DNA from 2 places in the Kribbella sp. NPDC055071 genome. Region 2 is predicted to be linked to the other one. Evidence: riboswitches for the same ligand, from Rfam matches in the RefSeq annotation. Region 2 holds a riboswitch; the other holds the start of a gene.
What was found. A riboswitch is a leader RNA that binds a small molecule or an ion and turns the genes downstream of it on or off. The one in region 2 is predicted to bind ZMP and ZTP.

Region 1 (5,830 bases), on a different contig from region 2:
CCATGTCGCGGGCGATCTGGATCTCGTCGTTGCTGACACCGGCGGCGACCATCGGCCAGACCATCGCGTCGCGGTGGACGACGAAGTCGACCACGACCGGCTGGTCGGTGACCGACATCGCCTTGTCGATGGTGGCGTCGACCGACTCCTTGTCCGAGCAGCGCAGCCCGACGCCGCCCATCGCCTCGGCCAGCTTGGCGAAGTCCGGGATCTGGGCCGAGTGCAGGTCGGTGTTGGAGTAGCGCTTGTCGTAGAACAGGGTCTGCCACTGCCGGACCATGCCCAGCGACTGGTTGTTGATCACGGCAACCTTGATCGGGATGCCCTCCAGCGCGCAGGTGACCAGCTCCTGGTTCGTCATCTGGAAGCAGCCGTCGCCGTCGATCGCCCACACCGTCTTGTCCGGTCGGGCGACCTTGGCCCCCATCGCGGCCGGCAGGCCGTACCCCATCGTCCCGAGACCGCCGGAGTTCAGCCAGTGGCGCGGCTTCTCGAACGGCAGGTAGTGCGCGGCCCACATCTGGTGCTGGCCGACACCACTGGTGTAGATGGCGTCCGGCCCGGCGATCTGGCCGATCCGCTGGATCACGTACTGCGGCGACAGGCTGCCGTCCTCGGGGTCGTCGTACCCGACCGGGTACTTGGCCCGCACGGATTCGAGCTGCTGGCGCCAGGCGTCGTACGACGGGGTCCGGCCGGCCGCCGCGATCTCGGCCCGCAGCGCCGCGAGCAGGTCGGTGATGACCTCCTTGCAGTCGCCGACGATCGGCACGTCGACGGCCCGGTTCTTGCCGATCTCGGCCGGGTCGATGTCGGCGTGGATGACCTTCGCTTCGGGCGCGAACGAGTCGAGCTTGCCGGTCACCCGGTCGTCGAAGCGGGCGCCCAGACAGATCAGCAGATCGGACCGCTGCAGCGCGCCGACCGCGGAGACCGAGCCGTGCATACCGGGCATCCCGAAGTGCAGATCGTGCGTGTCCGGGAGTGCGCCGCGGGCCATCAGCGTGGTGACCACCGGGATGCCGAGGAGCTCCGCGAGTTCCTTCAGCTCGGCGTGTGCCTGGGCCCGGATCACGCCGCCGCCGACGTACAGGACCGGCTTCTCGGCCGCGGCGATCAGGCGGGCCGCCTCGCGCACCTGCTTGGGGTGCGGGCGGGTCACCGGGCGGTACCCGGGCAGGGACAGCTCGGTCGGCCACTGGAAGTCGACCTTCGCCTGCATCGCGTCCTTGGTCACGTCGACCAGCACCGGACCGGGCCGGCCGGTCGAGGCGATGTGGAACGCCTCGGCGACCGTGGTGGCGATGTCGTTCGGGTCGTTGACCAGGAAGTTGTGCTTGGTGATCGGCATGGTGATGCCGCGGATGTCGGCCTCCTGGAACGCGTCCGTCCCGATCGCGGCACCGGCCACCTGACCGGTGATCGCGACCAGCGGGACCGAGTCCATGTAGGCGTCGGCGATCGGCGTCACCAGGTTCGTCGCGCCGGGGCCGGAGGTCGCCATGCACACGCCGGTCTTGCCGGACGCGGAGGCATAGCCCTGCGCGGCGTGGCCGGCACCTTGCTCGTGACGTACCAGGATGTGGCGAATCTGGGTCGAGTCGAGCATCGGGTCGTACGCCGGGAGGATCGCGCCCCCCGGGATGCCGAAGACGGTGTCCACTCCGGCATGTTCCAGTGCGCGGATCAGAGCCTGTGCCCCGGTCAGCTGCTCACTCATGAGTGCCTTCCCTGTCAGTCACGTTCGTTGGGCTTGCCTTTTCGCGACCGATCCATCCTCGCTTGTGGTTGTCGTAGGGCTTCCGCTGGGTCTCAGATAGTCGCCCGTGCAACAAAAAACCCCTTCGGCCGGTTTGGCTGAAGGGGCGCGCTCGACTCGGAGGTCGCGTCAGTCGGCGCGCCGCACAAGTACGAGGAGAATCGATCGCATGTAGGCATTATTCGCCGATACCCGGCAACCGGGTCAAGCCGGGCAGCCAGTCGTCTCGACAAATGAGACGACTGTCTTATCAACGCGACGGTCAGATGCAGACGGCGCCTTCGGAGGCTGAGCGGACCAGGCGGGTGTACTTGCCGAGGACGCCCTTGGTGATGGCGGGAGCCTTCGGGGTCCAGCCCTCTTGTCTGCTCGCGAGTTCTTCGGGGGTGAGGTGCAGGTCGAGGGTGCGGTTCTTCACGTCGAGGGTGATCCGGTCGCCGTCGCGGACGAACGCGATCGGGCCGCCGTCGACGGCTTCGGGGGCCACGTGGCCGACGCAGAGTCCCGTCGTACCGCCGGAGAAGCGTCCGTCGGTGAGCAGGAGGACGTCCTTGCCGAGGCCGGCGCCCTTGATCGCGCCGGTGACGGCGAGCATCTCGCGCATCCCGGGACCGCCCTTGGGTCCTTCGTACCGGATCACGACGACGTCGCCGGGGTTGAGTTCAGGTACGGCGTCCATCGCGGCGCGCTCGCCGTCGAAGACGCGCGCGGTCCCTTCGAAGACGTCGGAGTCGAAGCCGGCGCTCTTCACGACCGCACCTTCCGGTGCGAGCGAACCGTGCAGGATCGTGATGCCGCCGGTGGGGTGGATCGGCTTGTCGAGCGCGCGAATGATCGCGCCGTCGACGTCCGGCGGCGCGATGTCGGCGAGATTCTCGGCCATGGTCTTGCCGGTGACGGTCAGGCAGTCGCCGTGCAGCAGGCCGGCGTCGAGCAGTGCGCGCATCACGACCGGAATGCCGCCGACCCGATCGACGTCGGTCATCACGTACCGGCCGAACGGCTTGAGGTCGCCCAGATGCGGGACCCGGTCGCCGATCCGGTTGAAGTCGGCGAGAGTGAGGTCGACCTCGGCCTCACGGGCGATCGCGAGCAGATGCAGTACGGCGTTCGTCGAGCCGCCGAGCGCCATCACGACCGCGATCGCGTTCTCGAAGGCTTCCTTGGTGAGGATCTGGCGGGCCGTGATTCCCTGCCGGAGCAGGCCGACGACTGCCTCGCCGGACTTGCGGGCGTAGCCGTCGCGGCGGCGATCCACGGCCGGCGGCGCGGCCGATCCGGGCAGCGACATGCCGAGTGCTTCGGCCGACGCGGCCATCGTGTTCGCGGTGTACATCCCGCCGCAGGCGCCCTCACCCGGGCAGATCGCGCGCTCGACCGCGTCGACCTCCTCGCGGGTGATCAGACCGCGAACGCAGGCGCCGACCGCCTCGAACGCGTCGATGATCGTGACGTCCTTGTCGCCGAGCTTGCCGGGCATGATCGAGCCCGCGTACAGGAACACGCTGGCCAGATCCAGCCGCGCGGCGGCCATCAGCATGCCGGGCAGGGACTTGTCGCAGCCCGCCAGCAGGACCGAGCCATCCAGCCGCTCGGCCTCCATCACGGTCTCGACCGAATCGGCGATGATCTCGCGGCTGACGAGCGAGTAGTGCATGCCGACGTGACCCATCGAGATGCCGTCGGAGACGCTGATCGTGCCGAACTCGAGCGGGTACCCGCCGGCCGCGTGCACGCCGTCCTTGACCGCCTTCGCGAGCCGGTCCAGCGACAGGTTGCACGGGGTGATCTCGTTCCAGCTCGACGCCACCCCGACCTGCGGCTTCACCCAGTCGTCGTCCCCCATCCCCACCGCACGCAGCATCCCCCTGCTCGCCGTGGCTTCCAGCCCATCGGTCACCGTCCGGCTACGAGGCTTCACATCGACCATGCGGATCACTCTAAGCGGCCTCCTGCATGCCGACGGCTCAAACCGTGCAGGTCGACAGGACGTATACCTCCACTGAGGCGCCCGCGGCGGTTGTCTGAGCGTGCGTTGGCCCGGCCGATACGGACACATCCTGTCGATCTGCACATTGCGCTGGCCTAAGCTGAGTGAACCGCGACTGGCGAGGGTGGAGTACCACCGGGGAGCGGGATACCGACAGGGCGTCGTCCGCCTGGGCGCCTCCGATGAGTCACTCGGAGGTTTCTGATGCGCTATGGGATGAATCCACACCAGCCCGCCCGCTTGACGGTTCTCGGGGTGGCGCCGTTCGCGGTGGTTTCGGGGGTGCCGTCGTACGTCAACGTGCTGGATGCGCTGACCGGGTGGCAGTTGGTGCGGGAGGCTGCCGAGGGGTTGGGGTTGCCGGCGGCCGCGTCGTACAAGCACGTGTCGCCGGCTGGGGTGGCTGTTGGGGTGGACGCTTATGTGCGGGCCCGGGATGTCGATCCGAAGTCGTCGTACGGCGATTTCATTGCGGTGTCGGAACCTGTGAGCGCGGAGCTTGCGGGGGTGCTCAAGCGGGTGGTGTCGGACGGGATCATCGCGCCTGGGTACGACGAGGGCGTGGTCTCAGTGTTGGCGGCGAAGAAGCGTGGGACGTTTCTCGTGTTGGAAGGGGACCCGTCGTTCGAGCCGCCTGCCGAAGAAGTGCAGGAGGTCTACGGCGTGCGGCTGACTCAGGCACGGGATGACGTGCCGCTGACACGGGAGCTGCTGGAGCCCGCTGTTCCGGAGGCGGCGGCGCGGGATCTGGTGCTGGGGATGATTGCTGCTCGGTACACGCAGTCGAACTCGGTGGTGATGGTCAAGGACGGCACGGTGATCGGGGTTGGGGCTGGGCAACAGTCGCGGGTGGACTGCACCCGGCTGGCCGGCGAGAAGGCGGCCGCTTGGTGGGCTCGGCGTTCGGATGAGCCGCTCACCGGAGTGTCGATGGTGTCGGACGGCGCGCTCCCCTTCGTCGACAACATCGAGGAAGCGCACCGGTTCGGGGTTGCGCATGTCGCTGAGCCAGGTGGTTCGATCCGCTCAAGTGAGGTTGCGGCTGCCTGCTCGGAGCGTGGGATTACCTGGTCGCCGACCGGCGTGCGGTTGTTTCGACACTGAGGCCGGTCATGGGCCGGCGACGACGTTGATGAGCGGCTGGCCCGCGGCGTACCGCTCGAGTTGGGCACGCACGAGGCGAGCCACCCGAGGCGCAAACGCGGTCGACGCTCCCCCGCGGTGCGGATTGATGATCACGTTGGGCGCCGACCAGAGCGGATGCCCCGACGGAAGTGGCTCGGGGTCCGTCACGTCCAGGGCCGCGCTGATCCGCCGGGTGTTGAGCTCAGCCAAAAGCGCGTCGGTGTCGATCAGCACGCCGCGACCGACGTTCACGAGGAGCGCGCCGTCCTTCAACTGCGCCAGGAACTTGGCGTCCACCATCCCGCGGGTCTCATCGGTCGCGGGAGTCAGCAGTACGACGACGTCCGCGCGCGGCAGCAACTCCGGCAGCTCGGTGATCGGATGTACGCCGTCCCGAGCCCGCCGCGCAACCCGGATCACGTCGCACTCGAACCCGGTGAGCCGTCGCTCCAACGCCTCGCCGATCGACCCGTACCCGAGAATCAGCACGGTCCGATCCGCGAGCGAGTCGTCGAGTTCGTCGTACCCCGGCCAGACGTGCTGCTCCTGGTTCTGGACCGCCCGCGGCAACCGTCGGTACGACGCGAGAATCAACGCAACCGCGAGCTCGGACGTCGAGGCATCGTGCACCCCACGTGCGTTGCACAACGTGACACCGGCGCCCAGGTGCGGCTGGACGTTCTCGAAACCGGCCGTCTGGAGCTGCACCACCTTCAGCGCCGGCATCTCCCGCACCACCTCGGCCACCTTGCTTCCACCCATGTAACTGGGCACGTAGAACTCGACCTCGGCGAGCGACCCCGGCAGCTCGCCACCGTTGTAGAAGTCGACGTCGAACCCCGCCGGCAGTCCGCCGAGAAACGCATCGGGGTCCTCCCACGGCAGCCACGCCTTCACATCAGCCATGGACTGAACTTACCTCCGCGTGATCCAACTCCCATGCCAGATCCCGGGCG
Region 2 (5,830 bases):
TCTACGTCTGGTCGCAGGTCGAGCCGGGCCACGGATGTCCGATCTCGATGACGTACGCCGCCGTTCCCGCCCTCAAGGCGGACGAGCGCCTGGCGAAGGAGTGGATCCCACAGCTCGCGTCCACGACCTACGACGTACGACGGTTGCCGGCGGCCGCGAAGAACGGGGTACTCGCCGGGATGGGGATGACGGAGAAGCAGGGTGGGTCCGATGTCCGGGCCAATCTCACCACCGCCATTCCGGTCGGTGCCGATGGCGAGTACCAGCTCAACGGACACAAGTGGTTCTGCTCGGCGCCGCAGGTGGACGTCTTTCTCGTACTGGCGCAGGCCCCGGACGGACTGAGTTGCTTCGTCGTGCCCCGGGTGCTTGCCGATGGCAACCGGAACGCGTTCGCGCTGCAACGCCTGAAGGACAAGCTCGGGAACCGGTCGAATGCGTCCAGCGAGGTCGAGTTCCACGGCACCATCGGTTACCGGCTCGGCGACGAGGGCGCCGGGGTCCGCACGATCATCGAGATGGTCGCTGCGACCCGGTTGGACTGCGTCCTGGGTTCGGCCGCACTCCAACGGCGAGCCCTGGTCGAGGCGGTCTGGCACACCCGCCATCGCTCGGCCTTCGGCGGACTGCTCGCCGACAAGCCCGCCATGCAGAACGTGCTCGCGGACCTTGCGCTGGAGAGCGAGGCAGCCACCGCGCTCGCCATGCGTCTGGCAGCAGCGGTCGATGCCGGCGATGAAGGCGCTGCCTTCCGACGGATCGCGCTGCCGCTCGCGAAGTTCTGGGTGAGTAAGAGGACGTCGTTCATGGTCGCCGAGGCGCTCGAGTGTCTCGGCGGGAACGGGTTCGTCGAGGAGTCCGGGATGCCGTTGCTGTTCCGGGAATCGCCGCTGAACTCGATCTGGGAAGGATCCGGCAACGTCAACGCGCTGGATGTGTTGCGCGCCCTTCGCCGGCCGGAGGCGCTGGAGGGCTGGCTGCTCGAGGTCGGTGCGGCCCGAGGTGCCGACGAGCGCTTGGATGCCGCGGTGAACGACGTACTGCAGGCGCTTGCAGACGTGGACAACGCCGAGGCCGGTGCCCGGCGGCTGGCCGCGCGGATGGCGTTGTGCCTGCAAGCGTCGCTGCTCGTGCGGCACTCGACACCCGAGGTGGCCGACGCGTTCGTGGCGTCCCGGTTGGCCGGAGATTGGGGCGGCGTCTACGGCACGCTTCCGCGCACGACACCGTTCCAGCCGATCGTCGATCGCGCGGTAGGGTGAGGCGTCGCGACTGGCGCGCTGAGGTGGAGAACCACCGGGGAGCGAAAACCGTCGGCACCGTGCGCCTGGGTGCCCTCGACCCACTGCAACCGCAGGAGAGACAAAGATGACTCAATCCTTCGATGCCGCTGCCGCGTCGGCCGCGTACAACAACGCCCTCGAGGTGATCGCGGCGGTGGAGCCGACGATCGCCGGCGCGATCAAGGCCGAGCTCGCCGACCAGCGCTCCTCGCTCAAGCTGATCGCCAGCGAGAACTACGCCTCCCCCGCCACCCTGCTGACAATGGGCAACTGGCTCTCGGACAAGTACGCCGAGGGCACGGTCGGCCACCGCTTCTACGCCGGCTGCCAGAACGTCGACACCGTCGAGCAGGCCGCGGCCGACCACGCACAGGCGCTGTTCGACGCACCGCACGCCTACGTCCAGCCGCACTCCGGTATCGACGCGAACCTCGTCGCCTTCTGGGCGATCCTGGCCCAGCGGATCGAGTCCCCGGCGCTGGCCGAGGCGGGCGCGAAACACGTCAACGACCTGTCCGAGGACGACTGGAGCCAGCTGCGCAAGGCGCTCGGCGACCAGAAGATGCTCGGCATGTCACTGGACGCCGGCGGTCACCTGACCCACGGTTTCCGGCCGAACATCTCCGGCAAGATGTTCAACCAGCACTCCTACGGGACCAACCCGGAGACCGGGCTGCTCGACTACGACGAGGTCGCCCGCAAGGCCCGCGAGTTCAAGCCGCTGATCCTGATCGCCGGCTACTCGGCGTACCCGCGCAAGGTCGACTTCGCGAAGATGCGCGAGATCGCCGACGAGGTCGGCGCGACGCTGATGGTCGACATGGCGCACTTCGCCGGTCTGGTCGCGGGCAAGGTCTTCACCGGCGACTTCGACCCGGTTCCGCACGCGCATGTCACGACGACCACCACGCACAAGTCGCTGCGCGGGCCGCGCGGCGGGATGGTGCTGTGCCAGCCGGAGTACGCGGAGTCGGTCGACCGCGGGTGCCCGATGGTGCTCGGCGGTCCGCTCAGCCAGACGATGGCGGCCAAGGCGGTCGCGCTCGCCGAGGCCCGGCAGCCGTCGTTCCGTGAGTACGCACAGGCCGTCGCCGACAACGCGGTCGTGCTGGCCGAGGGCCTGATGAAGCGTGGCGTGAAGCTCGTGACGGACGGCACCGAGAACCACCTCGTCCTGCTCGATGTCTCGTCGTACGGGATCACCGGCCGGCAGGCCGAGTCCGCGCTGCTCGACGCGGGCATCGTGACGAACCGGAACGCCGTACCGCGCGACCCGAACGGCGCCTGGTACACCTCGGGTGTCCGGATCGGTACGCCGGCGCTGACCACGCGCGGGTTCGGCGCCGACGAGTTCGACAAGGTCGCCGGGCTGATCGTCGACGTGCTGTCGGCGACCACCCCGACGACGACGTCGGCCGGTGCGGCATCGAAGGCGAAGTACGTGCTCGCCGACGGCGTCGCGGACAAGACCAAGGCCGCCTCGGCCGAGATGCTCGACAAGCACCCGCTCTACCCGGGGCTCGTACTCAACTGATCGATCGTTCGCGGTGCCTCCGTGGCGCGCCTCGGCATCAGATCGCAATCCCGGCCGAGACCCACATGGTCGCGTCGAGGCTCGTCATGAGGCATCGCGTACGTCGTTCAGCAGCTCAGCCGATCCCGTCTTCGCAGCGTCGGCCCTCGGCGTGGGAGGTGGAGGTCATGCAATTCACATTAGAGGGTTATTCATAACCCCAGCGAAGAAGAGCAAGGGAAAGAAAAAAGCAGGGACAGGAAAGATAAAGTGGCTGGGTGCCTGGCGGGGCTTGGTGCGTAGGTGCGGCCAGTCGGTGGCCGGCGGGTGAGGAGTGCATCGACTCACCACATGCGAGGGCCCGGGCCTGCCGAGGACCAGCCACTGAGTGACCGGATCTCCAGGCCATCACAATCCACGGTCCCGGCGGGTATCAGGCGTGAGTTGCCTGCTGGACGACGATTGTGATGGCCTGGCGGTCGGGTGCAGCCGCTGTGAACGCTCGCCTGACGAGCCGAGGGCGTCGATCAACCAGCGGAACACAGTCCGGTGCGCGACCTCGGCCGACCGTCGGTTCAACCACCACTGGCCGCCACCATGACGCCGACCCCAGCCACTCTGTCTCTTCTTTACCTGTCCCTTATAGTCGGTGTGAAATAGTCAGCTTCGGGAGGATCTCTCCCCACATCAGGCGCGATATCCTCCCAAAGCTCCTTCCCGCCGCCGACCCCAGCCAGGGACCCGGCCTCCTCTTATTTCTTCTGTCCCTGTCTTTCCCTGCTTTTGTTCTTTTATCATAACTTTGTGATACAGCTAATGACTGTAAGGTTCAGCTATGGCGCCCGAACCCACTCCCGAAGAGGTCAGCCAGTTCGTCGAGCGGTTCGCCGGCATCCTGACGAACAGTGGTATGCCGTCGATGTCGGCTCGGGTGATGGGCGCGATGCTGGTCAGCCCGGACGGGGCCCTGACCGCTGCTGAGCTGGCGGAATCGCTGAAGATCAGCCGCGCGGGTGCAGCGCTCTTCGGTGCAGACACTCCCGTCGGTCGCCGACTGGCCGAGGCCGCCGACTTCTTCGCCTTCATCCACGCCGACATGGATCAGATGATCAAGAACTGGCGAGCGGATCGCTCGCGGTGAACCGCCGTCAGGCCAAGCGCCTCGTCGGTACGGCGTGGCTCGACAGCGAGTACCGGGTCCAGTGGGAGACGCGGATCATGCGCCGTCGCGTCCCGCTCTACACGGCGGGAATCGCCGCTCTCCGGCTCCTCAACGCGACCACGGGCGGACCGAACCGCCCGTCCCTGCGGGTCACGCAGTGGGATCGGGCGGCGCCGTACGGCGGGACCTTCGTGATGGACAAGCTCGCGACTATGACCGGTCGGACCGATCATCCGGTCACCTCCCGCGCTGAGCTGCGGTCGAGGACCACGTTCGCGTCGCGGCTGGCGCGGGCGATCTCGGCGGACGAGTGGCCGCAGATGATCGCCGAGTACGAACGACGCAAACGTGGCGAGAAACCGCAGTACCACTATGTCGGGCATCGGCCGCTGAACCAGGAGTCGCACGAGCTGATGGACCGCGCGTGGGTGCGGGGTGAGCTGCCGACGGACCTCTACCGGGATTGGCAGGGGCTGAAGTACACCGACAACGGTGCGTTCGTGAGCGAGTTCTTTGCCGACGGCAACGCTCGGGGATATCCCGGTGGGGAGACCAATCCGGGCTTCCGCCTCGGCCGGATCACGTTCGACGTCGGCTGGAGGTCGAAGGCAACGCTGTCCGCGGAACGCCGCGTACTCCGACACACCCGAGTCCTTCGCGCCAAGGAACTGGTGAAGTTCCTCCGCGCCGAAGTGCAGGAGGCCGTCCGCCCGCCGAGTACCTCATCGCCTACAGCCGCACCGGCCGATGCCTATACGCCGGAGATCGTTGCCGCGATCTCCGACTTCACCAAGCCTGAGCCGCTCCGCTCACCGACCGCACGCGGTGAAACCACGCCCAGTCCAAGGCGAGCGGCGGCGAACGACGTGGCCAACACGCTGGCCAAAGCCCTCCCGCCGCCGATCACCGGACCGGTGGCCGCGGCAGCTCCACCTGGACCCGCCGCGCCACAGCCAGCGCAGCAGCATCAGCCTGATGGGGCGCGACCACCTGAGCACCCACCGGCAGCCCGCCCACCAGTCCAACGGGCACACTCACCGCGGGATGGCCGGTGACGTTGAACACCCAGCACGGATCACCGATGACGAGGTTCGGCTCATGCTGGTCGTAGCCGTGGGCAACATCCAGCGTCGTCGGCGTGACGAGCACGTCCACCTCGGCGAACAAGTCAGCGAGTGCGGTGTTGTTGTGGTCGCGGATCTCGCGAGCTCGGTTCGCTGCCGCCGCCTCTGCACCTCGGCCGTTGTCCAGCCCTGACAGCGCCAGCCACGCCGCCTCGGTCGGGATCAGGTCGAGCGGTACGCCGACCACCGTGACATCGGCTGTACTGAGCCGATCACGCACTACCTGATCGACGCCAGGGTTGGTCGGATAGGGACCGAGGGTGGAGTGGTACGCCACCCGCCACGACCGCTCGGACTCGATCGGCACCGGCCAGTGCGGTAGAGCCGTCGGATCGAGGCGATCCGGGCCGCTGGCGATACTCGTCGCCAGGATCACGTCGTCGAGGTCGGCGCCGATCAGGCCGATGGTCGTCAGACCACCGAGAGGCCGGCCGCCCGGTCGCGGGATGCGGCCGATCGTTCCTTTGAAGCCGATCACGCCCGAGAACGCGGCCGGGATGCGCAATGAGCCGCCCGAGTCGCCGCCCGTTGCGAGCGGTACGACGCCGGCGGCGACCGCGGCCGCGCCCCCGGCGGTCGAGCCGCCTGGCGATCGGGTCAGATCCCACGGATTGCGGGTGTAGTCGTGACCGTTCCAGCCGAATGTCTGCGATACCGCACCCGGTCCGGCTCGCGTCGACCGCCCGATCGGTACGGCGCCGGCTGCAACCAACCGGGTCACGATCGGCGCGTGCAACGGCGTCTGCCC

Region 1: another riboswitch for ZMP and ZTP. It lies ahead of ACWF4Z_RS07735 (5-aminoimidazole-4-carboxamide ribonucleotide transformylase); the one in region 2 lies ahead of ACWF4Z_RS01445 (glycine hydroxymethyltransferase).

What each region holds. Positions count from the first base shown of each region.
Region 1 is NZ_JBSGUS010000003.1:232,433-238,262, reverse strand. It holds gene ACWF4Z_RS07745 (acetolactate synthase large subunit) at 1-1,720, opposite strand, end outside; gene ilvD (dihydroxy-acid dehydratase) at 2,022-3,689, opposite strand; ZMP/ZTP riboswitch at 3,851-3,931, shown strand; gene ACWF4Z_RS07735 (5-aminoimidazole-4-carboxamide ribonucleotide transformylase) at 3,954-4,853, shown strand; gene ACWF4Z_RS07730 (2-hydroxyacid dehydrogenase) at 4,860-5,780, opposite strand.
Region 2 is NZ_JBSGUS010000001.1:300,727-306,556, reverse strand. It holds gene ACWF4Z_RS01450 (acyl-CoA dehydrogenase family protein) at 1-1,262, shown strand, start outside; ZMP/ZTP riboswitch at 1,259-1,340, shown strand; gene ACWF4Z_RS01445 (glycine hydroxymethyltransferase) at 1,369-2,817, shown strand; gene ACWF4Z_RS01440 (hypothetical protein) at 3,632-3,937, shown strand; gene ACWF4Z_RS01435 (amidase family protein) at 4,862-5,830, opposite strand, start outside.